DNA from 3 places in the Streptomyces sp. NPDC058663 genome. Region 2 is predicted to be linked to each of the others. Evidence: riboswitches for the same ligand, from Rfam matches in the RefSeq annotation. Region 2 holds a riboswitch; each other region holds the start of a gene.
What was found. Region 2 has a riboswitch for cobalamin ahead of ACFWVV_RS24335 (CbtB-domain containing protein). Riboswitches for the same ligand answer to the same signal wherever they lie in the genome.
Positions count from the first base shown of each region.

Region 1: another riboswitch for cobalamin. It lies ahead of metE (5-methyltetrahydropteroyltriglutamate--homocysteine S-methyltransferase); the one in region 2 lies ahead of ACFWVV_RS24335 (CbtB-domain containing protein).
Region 3: another riboswitch for cobalamin. It lies ahead of ACFWVV_RS29680 (ABC transporter substrate-binding protein); the one in region 2 lies ahead of ACFWVV_RS24335 (CbtB-domain containing protein).

Region 1 covers NZ_JBHXRV010000010.1:169,883-173,149, forward strand. Annotated here, with positions in the region: gene metE (5-methyltetrahydropteroyltriglutamate--homocysteine S-methyltransferase) at 1-1,843, opposite strand, end outside; cobalamin riboswitch at 2,009-2,234, opposite strand; gene gap (type I glyceraldehyde-3-phosphate dehydrogenase) at 2,319-3,267, opposite strand, start outside.
Region 2 covers NZ_JBHXRV010000034.1:90,996-94,262, reverse strand. Annotated here, with positions in the region: gene ACFWVV_RS24350 (hypothetical protein) at 1-18, shown strand, start outside; gene ACFWVV_RS24345 (class F sortase) at 63-752, shown strand; gene ACFWVV_RS24340 (CbtA family protein) at 704-1,513, opposite strand; gene ACFWVV_RS24335 (CbtB-domain containing protein) at 1,531-1,749, opposite strand; cobalamin riboswitch at 1,783-1,909, opposite strand; gene ACFWVV_RS24330 (glycoside hydrolase family 6 protein) at 2,574-3,267, shown strand, end outside.
Region 3 covers NZ_JBHXRV010000048.1:60,378-63,644, reverse strand. Annotated here, with positions in the region: gene ACFWVV_RS29690 (amino acid permease) at 1-1,217, shown strand, start outside; gene ACFWVV_RS29685 (Mov34/MPN/PAD-1 family protein) at 1,348-1,764, shown strand; cobalamin riboswitch at 1,795-1,920, shown strand; gene ACFWVV_RS29680 (ABC transporter substrate-binding protein) at 1,956-2,933, shown strand; gene ACFWVV_RS29675 (FecCD family ABC transporter permease) at 2,940-3,267, shown strand, end outside.

The DNA.
Region 1 (3,267 bases), on a different contig from region 2:
GGGCGAGGGCGACCTGCCGGGCGGTGTCGCCGAGCGGCTGGTCGTCCCGTACGAACGACCAGGCGAGCATCGTCACGGGACCGGTCAGCATGCCCTTGACCGGGCGGTCGGTGAGGAAGTTGGCGTAAGTGGTCCAGCGCACCGTCATCGGCTGGGGGCGCGAGATGTCGCCTGCGAGGACCGGCGGCCTGACGTAGCGGGTGCCGTACGACTGGACCCAGCCGTGCTGGGTGGCGAGGTACCCCGTCAGCTGCTCGGCGAAGTACTGGACCATGTCGTTGCGTTCGGGCTCGCCGTGCACGAGGACGTCGATGCCCGCCTTCTCCTGGAAGGCCAGCACCTCGCGGATCTCCGTGCGGATGCGGTCCTCGTAGCCGGCGGTGTCGATGCGTCCGGCGCGCAGGTCGGCGCGGGCTGTCCGCAGTTCCGGTGTCTGCGGGAACGAACCGATCGTGGTCGTCGGCAGCAGCGGCAGGCCGAGCGAGGTGCGCTGGGCGGCGGCCCGCTCCTCGTACGGCGCCGAGCGGCGGGCGTCGGCGTCGGTGACGGCGGCTACGCGGTGGCGCACTGCCGGATCGTGGGTCAGGGGGGAGCGGGCGCGGGAAGCCAGGTCGGCCCGGTTGGCGGCGAGTTCGCCGCTGATCGCCGCGGTGCCTCGGCGCAGGCCCTTGGCCAGGGTGACGATCTCGGTGCTCTTCTGGCGGGCGAAGGCCAGCCAGCGCAGGATCTGCGGGTCCACGTCGCGCTCGGCGGCGGCGTCCAGCGGTACGTGCAGGAGCGAGCAGGAGGCGGCCACGTCGACCCGCCCGGCGAGGCCGAGCAGGGTGCCGAGGGTGGCCAGGGACTTCTCCAGGTCGTTGATCCAGACGTTGCGGCCGTTGACGACGCCCGCGACCAGCCGCTTGCCGGGCAGCCCGCCGACGGCGGCCAGCGCGTCGAGCTGGGTGGCGGCGGCGCCGGTGAAGTCCAGTGCCAGACCCTCCACCGGGGCCTTGGCCAGGACCGGGAGTGCGTCGCCGAGGCGGCCGAAGTAGGAGGCGACGAGGAGTTGCGGCCGGTCGGTGAGGGCGCCCAGGTCCCGGTAGGCGCGGGCGGTGGCGTTCAGCTCGGCCGGGGTGCGGTCCTGGACCAGGGCGGGCTCGTCCAGCTGCACCCACTCGGCGCCGGCCGCCCGCAGGTCGGCCAGGACCTCCGCGTACACGGGCAGCAGCCGGTCCAGGAGCGTCAACGGCTCGAAGCCGGCGGCGACACCGGGGGCGGGCTTCGCGAGGAGCAGGTAGGTGACCGGGCCGACCAGCACCGGACGGGCGGTGTGCCCGAGCGCCAGCGCCTCCTTCAGCTCGGCGACCTGCTTGGCCGAGTTCGCCGTGAAGACGGTGCCGGGGCCCAGCTCCGGCACGAGATAGTGGTAGTTGGTGTCGAACCACTTGGTCATCTCCAGCGGCGCCACGTCCTGGTTGCCGCGTGCCATGGCGAAGTAGCCGTCCAGGTGGCCCGCACTGTCCGGATGGCCCGCACTGTCCGGACCGGACGGTGCGCCCGGGAGGGTCCCGTCAGCGAAGGCCTCGCGGTGGCGGTCGGGGACAGCGCCGACCATGACACTGGTGTCCAGGACATGGTCGTAGTACGAGAAGTCACCGGTGGGCACCTCGTCGATGCCCGCGTCGGCCAACTGCTGCCAGTTCGCCCGGCGCAGGCCCCTGGCGGTCTCCTCCAGGGCCTCGGCGGCGACCGCGCCCTTCCAGTAGCCCTCGACCGCCTTCTTCAGCTCGCGGTTCGGGCCCTGCCGGGGGTAGCCGTACGCGGTGGAACGTACCGCCGCGGCTGCGGACTTCGCTGTCACGGAAATCTCCTTCGCGAGATGACTCCTGAGATCCCGGAGACGGATCACGGACGCGAAGGGATGACGGAACCGGGCGGACCGGACCCGCGCGCGACAACGCGCGGTCCTCCACCTGATGCGTACGCCGACCCGCCCACGAGGTCACCGGGACATCCGTACACGAACGGTCGCGTACGGGCAGCGGGCAGGTCTTCGGACTCGTGGGCCCACCCACCGGACGTCGTCCGGCGGACACCTACTGGCCGTCGCTTCCCAGATCCGTCCGGATCCAGTGCGTATGACGGCGGTCGTTCCCACTCACCGCTGCGGGGCAGTCCCGGATTCCCACCGGGTTCCCTCTTGCGACGCGTCTGCCTGGCGGGCAGGGCGAACCAGCTGCACCCACCACCCTAGGCGCAATGACCTCCACCGTCACGGGAGTTCGCTCTCCGGGTGCGGAAATGAGCCACGCCGCGTGGGCCACCCGGGTGCCGGGTCAGCCGGCGGCGAGGAGTTCGAGGGTGTCGATCACCCGGTTCGAGAAGCCCCACTCGTTGTCGTACCAGGCGACCACCTTGATGTGTCGGCCCTCGACGCGGGTGAGGGCCGAGTCGAAGATCGACGAGGCGGGGTTGCCGGTGATGTCGGACGACACGAGCGGGTCCTCCGAGTACTCCAGTACGCCGGCCAGCGGCCCCTGCGCGGCGGCGCGGTACGCCGCCAGCACGTCCTCGCGCGTCACGTCACGGGCGACCGTCGTATTGAGCTCGACGATCGATCCCACCGGCACGGGTACGCGGATCGAGTCGCCCGACAGCTTGCCGTCCAGATTCGGCAGCACGAGACCGATCGCCTTGGCGGCACCCGTCGTCGTCGGCACGATGTTCACGCCGGCCGCGCGGGCCCTGCGGGGGTCGCGGTGCGGGCCGTCCTGCAGGTTCTGCTCCTGCGTGTAGGCGTGCACCGTCGTCATGAAGCCGTGCTCGATGCCGGCGAGGTCGTCGAGCACCTTGGCCAGCGGGGCGAGCGCGTTGGTCGTGCACGAGGCGTTGGAGACGATGGTGTGCGCGTTCGGGTCGTACGCGTCGGTGTTGACGCCGTACGCGAGCGTGACATCGGCGTCCGTCGCCGGCGCGCTGACCAGCACCTTCTTCGCACCCGCGTCGAGGTGGGCGCGGGCGGCCGCGGCCGAGGTGAAACGGCCGGTCGCCTCCAGCACGATGTCGACACCGAGCTCGGCCCACGGCAGCTGCTTCGGCTCGCGCTCGGCGAGGACGGTGAGGCGACGGCCGTCGACGACGAGGGTGTTCCCTTCGACGCTCACCGGACGGCCGAGCCGGCCCGACGTCGAGTCGAAGGCGAGCAGCCGCGCGAGGGCGGCGGGCTCGGTGAGGTCGTTGACGGCGACGACCTCCAGAGCGCTGTCGCGTTCGAGCAGGGCGCGC
Region 2 (3,267 bases):
GGCACGCCCGCCGACTGACCCACCCGACACACTCGCCGACGGCGGAGAGGAGAGGACCGGACATGAGCGATGACCACGCGTCCGGCAAGGGCCGGATGCTCACCGGCGTCGCCTGGGCGGTGCTGCTCCTCGGACTGTGGCTGTGGGGCCGCGACCTCACCGACGGGCCGGGCGGTATATCCGCCCCGACCACCGGTGACGTGGCCGCGGTGGGACGCCCACTGCTGCAGGTCGAACTGCCCGAGGCGCACGACCCGGTGCCCGGGGTGAAGCCGATGGGGGTCCACATACCCTCGCTCGGCATCACCGCACCCGTCATCACCCGCGGACTCGACACCACCGGCGCCGTCGACCCGCCCCCGTACGAGCGGCCCGGCGCGGTCGGCTGGTTCCGGGACGGCACCCGCCCCGGTGCGAGCGGCGTCGCCCTCCTCGTCGGACACGTCGACACGAAGAGCAAACCGGCCGTGTTCTACGGCCTCAGCTCCGCCCGCCCCGGTGAGAAGGTCAAAATAACCGGAGCGGACGGCTCCGTCACCGAGTTCACCATCGACGACGTCCAGGTCTTCAGCCGGGAGAAGTTCGACGCGAAGAGGGTGTACGGAGCGCGCGAGGACGGCCGGGCCGAACTCCGCCTGATCACCTGCGGCGGCACCTACGACCACGCCGCCCGCGCCTACACGGCCAACGTGGTCGTCTCCGCCTACTTGACCGGCGCCACCGGTGCCCCCGCCGTGGCCGCCGGTGCCTGAGCACGCGCGGGCACCCCGGCACGCGCCGCGGCCCGCAGCCCCAGGCCGCCGAACACCGCCGCGAAGACCACCCACAGCAGCAGCTGCGAGCCCAGCGACAGGACCCTGAAGTCCCACAGCAGCGTCGCCGGCACGGGAACCTCGTCCGGGTTGCCCGGCAGCAGGAACAGCACCGCGAGGGTGGCCGCCCCGGTCAGGAACACCGCACCGTGCCGCACCGGCTCCGGCCTGCCCGCCAGCCGTACGTACAGCTGCCAGGCCAGCACCATGCCGAGGACGCCGATCACGACGGCCGCCAGCCACAGCTGCTGGCGCTCCCCGACGGTGGCGGCGTCACCGACGCCGGGCGGGGCCGCCGGATAGCGCAGCCCCGGCAGCAGCGCCACCGCGACGAACGCCGCCCCGCAGCACGCCAGGGCCCGCGGCCAGGCCCGTACGAGATACCCGGTGCGGCGGTGGATCAGCGCGTAGGCGACCGCGAACAGCGCGCCCAGCGCCAGTCCCGCGACGAGCGCCGTGACGACCAGGCCGAAGTGCTGCTGGCCGCGCGTGAACAGCTCCTCGTGGTGCGCGACGGCGGCACCCGCCGCCTGGTGCGCGTGCTCGGCGGCCTCCTCCTTGGCGGATCTGGCCTCTTCCAGGACGATCGCCCTGTCCATCACCGGTTCGGCGAGCAGGAGCGAGAACAGGCCCGTGACCAGGCCTGCGGCCCCGCCCGCCGCGAGAGAGCGGCCGAGCAGGGTGAGTGTGGGGTTGCTCATGGTGCGGACGGCCCCGATCAGTGGCAGGGGGCACCGAAGAGGTGCCGGCCGTCGTGCGAGAACTCGTGCAGATAACTGCCGGTCACGGAGATGATGTGGCCGTTGTCCATGAACACGGCGTACAGCGCGATCAGCGCGACGATCACCGCGGTGAGCAGGATCAGCAGATCCCGGGTGCGGGTGGTCGCGGACGCGAGGTCGCCGGTCTGGGCGGACTGCTGGGCAGACGCGGACATAGCGGTGGGCCTCCTTCTGGGGTTTCCACGCCCCATGGCAGGAGGACGACGGGTCAGTTCCTGACTTCCACACCGTGGCAGGTGTGGTCACAGTGGCGGGACCGCCCCGGAATCGCACCGGAGTTCCTGTTCACCGTCGCCTCGTTGTGTGGAGTTGTCCTCCGGAGAGTCCCAGCCTGGCAGTGCACTGTCAATGGGGGGACGGGGGGGCGGGTACCTGGCCCGGCCGGCCGCTCGCTCCCCCCGGAGCCGCCGACCGGGCTGGTCCTCGACCGCACGCGCACGGACTGCGGGAGAAGCCCGGCGTCTGTGCGGGAGGTTCTGGGGAGTGCCAACTCGGCTCTGCGGGCCGGGGGCTGGGGCCTCACGGACACTGTAAGGCGGCCAAGCCCCTTTCTCCAGAGGGTATTTGACCCAAAGTTACCGCGAGGTCGCGGGGCGTGTTCCGGGCTCCGCGCCCCGTGGCGGCCGCGCGGCGCGGGCCCCCGCCCCCGCCGGTCCCGGGGACCGGCCCCCGGGGCCGGGTCCGGTCCCGGGAGCCCGCTCCTGGCCTGCCGCCCCTGTACCCCCTGGGGCGCCGTTGTCAAACGAGCAGGTTGAACGGGGTGCCCACCCGGGCGGGCGAGGGGAGAGCACCGGCCGGGTACCTGCGGAGGTATGTCAGGATTGGATTCGACCGGCCTTGGCCGGGAAGGGGCGGCTGGGGGGCTGCCTCGGGAACATCTTTCATCTACGAGGCGGTCAGTCACCTCTGCAACGTCCGGCCACCGCCAGACGTTCAGTACCAGACGGTCAGTCTTCGCCAGACGCCCAAGGGGGAGTCGATGTACGGCAGTTACAGCGGACGTGTGCGCGCACTGGGAGCGGTGGCGGCGGGGGCCGCCCTGCTCCTCACGGGCTGCACCTCGGACGGCGGCGGGGACAGTGCCGCCGGGGGCACGGGCGGCAATGCGCCGGTGACCCAGCTGCCCAAGGGGGACGACCCGTACTGGGTCAATCCGGACGCGAAGGCGGCCAAGGCGCTCGCGGAGGAGAGCGACCCGGCCAACAAGGCCCTGATCAAGAAGATCGCTCAGCAGCCGGCCGGCGAGTGGCTGATCCCGGAGAACGCCAAGGAGCAGGCCAAGGGCTTCACCGAGGCCGCCGCCAAGGCGGACCGGGAGGCGATCCTGGTCGTCTACAACATCCCGCACCGCGACTGCGGCAACTTCTCCGGCGGCGGCGCCGCCGACGGCAACGCCTACCGCGCCTTCATCAAGGAGGTCGCCGAGGGCATCGGCGACCGCCCCGCCACGGTGATCCTGGAGCCCGACGCGGTCCTGCACCTGGTGGACCAGTGCACCCCGGAGAAGTTCCACGAGGAGCGCTACGACCTCCTCAAGGGCGCCATCAAGACGCTGAAGCAGCAGCCGAAGACCAAGGTCTACCTGGACGCGGGCAACGCGGGCTGGGGCAAGCCGGACCAGATCTTCGAGCCGCTGAAGTGGTCGGGCGTCGACCAGGCCGACGGCTTCTCGG
Region 3 (3,267 bases), on a different contig from region 2:
ACTACGCCCGCGAGTTCGTCAGCCCCTTCATGGGCTTCGTGACCGGCTGGACGTACTGGCTCTTCTGGGTCGTCACCGGCATCACCGAGGTCACCGCCGCCTCCAAGTACATGCAGTACTGGACGAAGGACGCGACAGGCTGGCTCGATCAGCCGCAGTGGGTCTTCGCGCTGATCTTCACCGTCGTCCTCTTCTGCGCCAACCTCATCTCCGTGAAGCTCTTCGGTGAGCTGGAGTTCTGGTTCTCGATGGTCAAGGTCACCGCCATCATCGGCATGATCCTGATCTGCGTCGGCGTCCTGACGATCGGCTTCTCGGACGCAGGTGACACCGCGTCCGTCTCGCTCCTGTGGTCCGAGGGCGGCTTCTTCCCCAAGGGCATCGGCTCCACCCTCATGACCCTTCAGATGGTCATGTTCGCCTTCCTCGCCGTCGAGCTGGTCGGTGTGACCGCCGGTGAATCGAAGGACCCGAAGACCGTCCTGCCGAAGGCCATCAACACGGTGCCGTGGCGCATCGCCGTCTTCTACGTCGGCGCGCTGATCATGATCCTGTCGGTCGTGCCGTGGACGCACTTCCAGCCGGGCGTCTCCCCCTTCGTCGCCGCCTTCGAGAAGATGGGCCTCGGCGTCGGCGCAGCCATCGTCAACTTCGTCGTCCTCACCGCCGCCCTCTCCTCCTGCAACTCCGGCATGTACTCCACGGGCCGCATGCTGCGCGACCTGGCGCTGAACGGGCAGGCCCCGAAGCTCTTCACCAAGCTGACCGCCGGTGGACTGCCGCTGGCCGGCACCTCCTTCTCGGCGGCGCTGATGCTGGTCGGCGTGTGGATCAACTACCAGTGGCCGGGCGAGGCGTTCAACTACGTCGTCTCCTTCGCCACCATCTCCGGCATGTGGGCCTGGATCATGATCCTCGTCTCGCAGATCCGCTACCGGAAGCTCTCCGACCGCGGCGTCCTGCCGAAGTCCAGCTTCCGCGCCCCCGGAGCCCCGTACACCAGCTGGTTCGCGCTGCTCTTCATCGGCATGGTCATCGTCCTGATGGGCATCGACAAGGACGCCAGGATCTCCCTGTACTGCGCACCGGTGTGGGCGCTGCTGCTCGGCGTCTCCTACCTGGTCATGAAGAACAAGCCCGGCCAGGGCGGCGTCACGCGCTCCGAGACCGACGACGACAACACCGCGGCCATGCACACCTTCGACAACCTCGACTGACCTCCCGGGTCCGCGCGCCGGACGCCGCGGGAGTCCTTGCGGCCCGCGCCGACCGACGCCCGTCTCACCATCCGGTCCCGCCCGTACCACTCCTCGGTACGGGCGGGACCGTTTGCATATCCTGGGCCCCATGCTGACCCTTTCCCAGGCCCTGTACGACCAGATCGTCGCCCACGCGCGCGCCGACCACCCCGACGAGGCCTGCGGCATGGTCGCGGGCCCCGAGGGCACCGGCCGGCCCGAGCGCTTCATCCCCATGCTCAACGCCGCCCGCTCGCCGACCTTCTACGAGTTCGACTCGGGCGACCTCCTCAAGCTCTACCGCGAGATGGACGACCGCGACGAGGAGCCGGTCATCGTCTACCACTCCCACACCGCCACCGAGGCCTACCCCTCCCGCACGGACGTCACCTACGCCAACGAACCCGGCGCGCACTACGTCCTGGTCTCCACCGCGGACACCGAAGGACTGGGCGACTTCCAGTTCCGCTCGTACCGGATCGTCGACGCCGTGATCACGGAGGAAGAGGTCCAGGTGGTGGGGTAGGCCCCGGCCTCTGCCCGGACCGCCGGGTGAGACACTGTGCGCGACGTGGGCGGCAGCCCCCAGGAAGCCGGTGCGAATCCGGCACGGTCCCGCCACTGTGACCGGCCCGCCCCGCGGGCCGGAAGCCAGGAACTGGCCTGCCGCCTCCCATCCGTACAGGGGACGTGGAAATCCCCCGAGGAGGCACTCGCATGTCCTGGCGCACCCGCGCGGCCCTCATGGCCGCCGTCCTGCTCCCGCTCACCGCCTGCACCACAAGCAACGCCCCCACCGCCGGCAAGGCCCCGGCCGCCCCCGGCTTCCCGTACACCGTCGAGAACTGCGGGGTGAAGACCACCTTCACCAAGCCCCCCGCCCGCGCGCTGGCGATGAACCAGCACGCCACCGAGGTCCTCCTCGAACTCGGCCTCGCGAAGTCGGTCACCGGCACCGCCTACCTCGACGACAAGGTGCTGGAGAAGTACGCCGCCGACTACGCCGAGCTCCCCGTCGTCGCCAAGGAGTACCCCTCCCAGGAGAAGCTCCTCGCAGCCAACCCCGACTTCGTGTACGGCGGTTACGCCTCCGCCTTCGACCCCAAGCAGGGCCGCAGCCGCGAACAGCTGAAGAAGTCCGGCATCGAGTCCCGCCTCAACATCGAGTACTGCACGTCGGGCAGGTCCGCCGTCGACGACATCTACCGCGAAGTCGCCGAGACCGGGCGGACGTTCGGCGTGGCCGACCGCGCCGACGCCTGGGTCGCCGAAGCGAAGAAGACCATCACCCGCACCGAAACCCGCCTCAACGGCGTCCCGCCCGTCAAGGTCTTCGCGTACGACAGCGGCGACAAGTCCGCCCAGACCGCCGGCGGCAAGGGCATAGCCAACGAGATGATCACCCGCGCCGGCGGGACGAACATCATGGCCGACCTCCCCAAGGCCTTCGCCGACACCTCCTGGGAACAGATCGTCACCCGCAAGCCCGACGTGATCCTGATCATCGACTACGGGTCGACGACCGTCGCACAGAAGAAGAAGCGCCTCCTCGACGACCCGGCCCTCGCGGACGTCCCGGCGATCAGGAACAAGAAGTTCGCCGTCATGCCGCTCTCCGAGCTGGTGGTCGGCGTCCGCGCCCCCGCCGCCATCGAACGCCTCGCCCTCCAGCTCCACCCCGAGCTCAAGAAGTAACCGGCCGTGAGCTGCCGGACCCCGCCCGCCCGCGGGCCGCTCCGCTACACCCTCGCCCTGACCGTCCTCGCCGCCGCACTCGCGGCGGCGATGGTCGCCGGACTCGCCCTGGGACAGGTACGGATCCCGGCCGGACAGGTCCTCGACATCGTCACGGGCGGCGCCGGACCGAGCCCCTTCCGGACCATCGTCCTGGACGTGCGGATGCCGCGCGTCCTGCTCGCGGCGGTCGTCGGAGCGGGTCTCGCCGTCGTCGGCACGGTGCTCCAGGCCCTCGTGCGCAACCCGCTCGCCGACCCCTACCTCCTCGGCATCTCCTCCGGAGCCTCGGCCG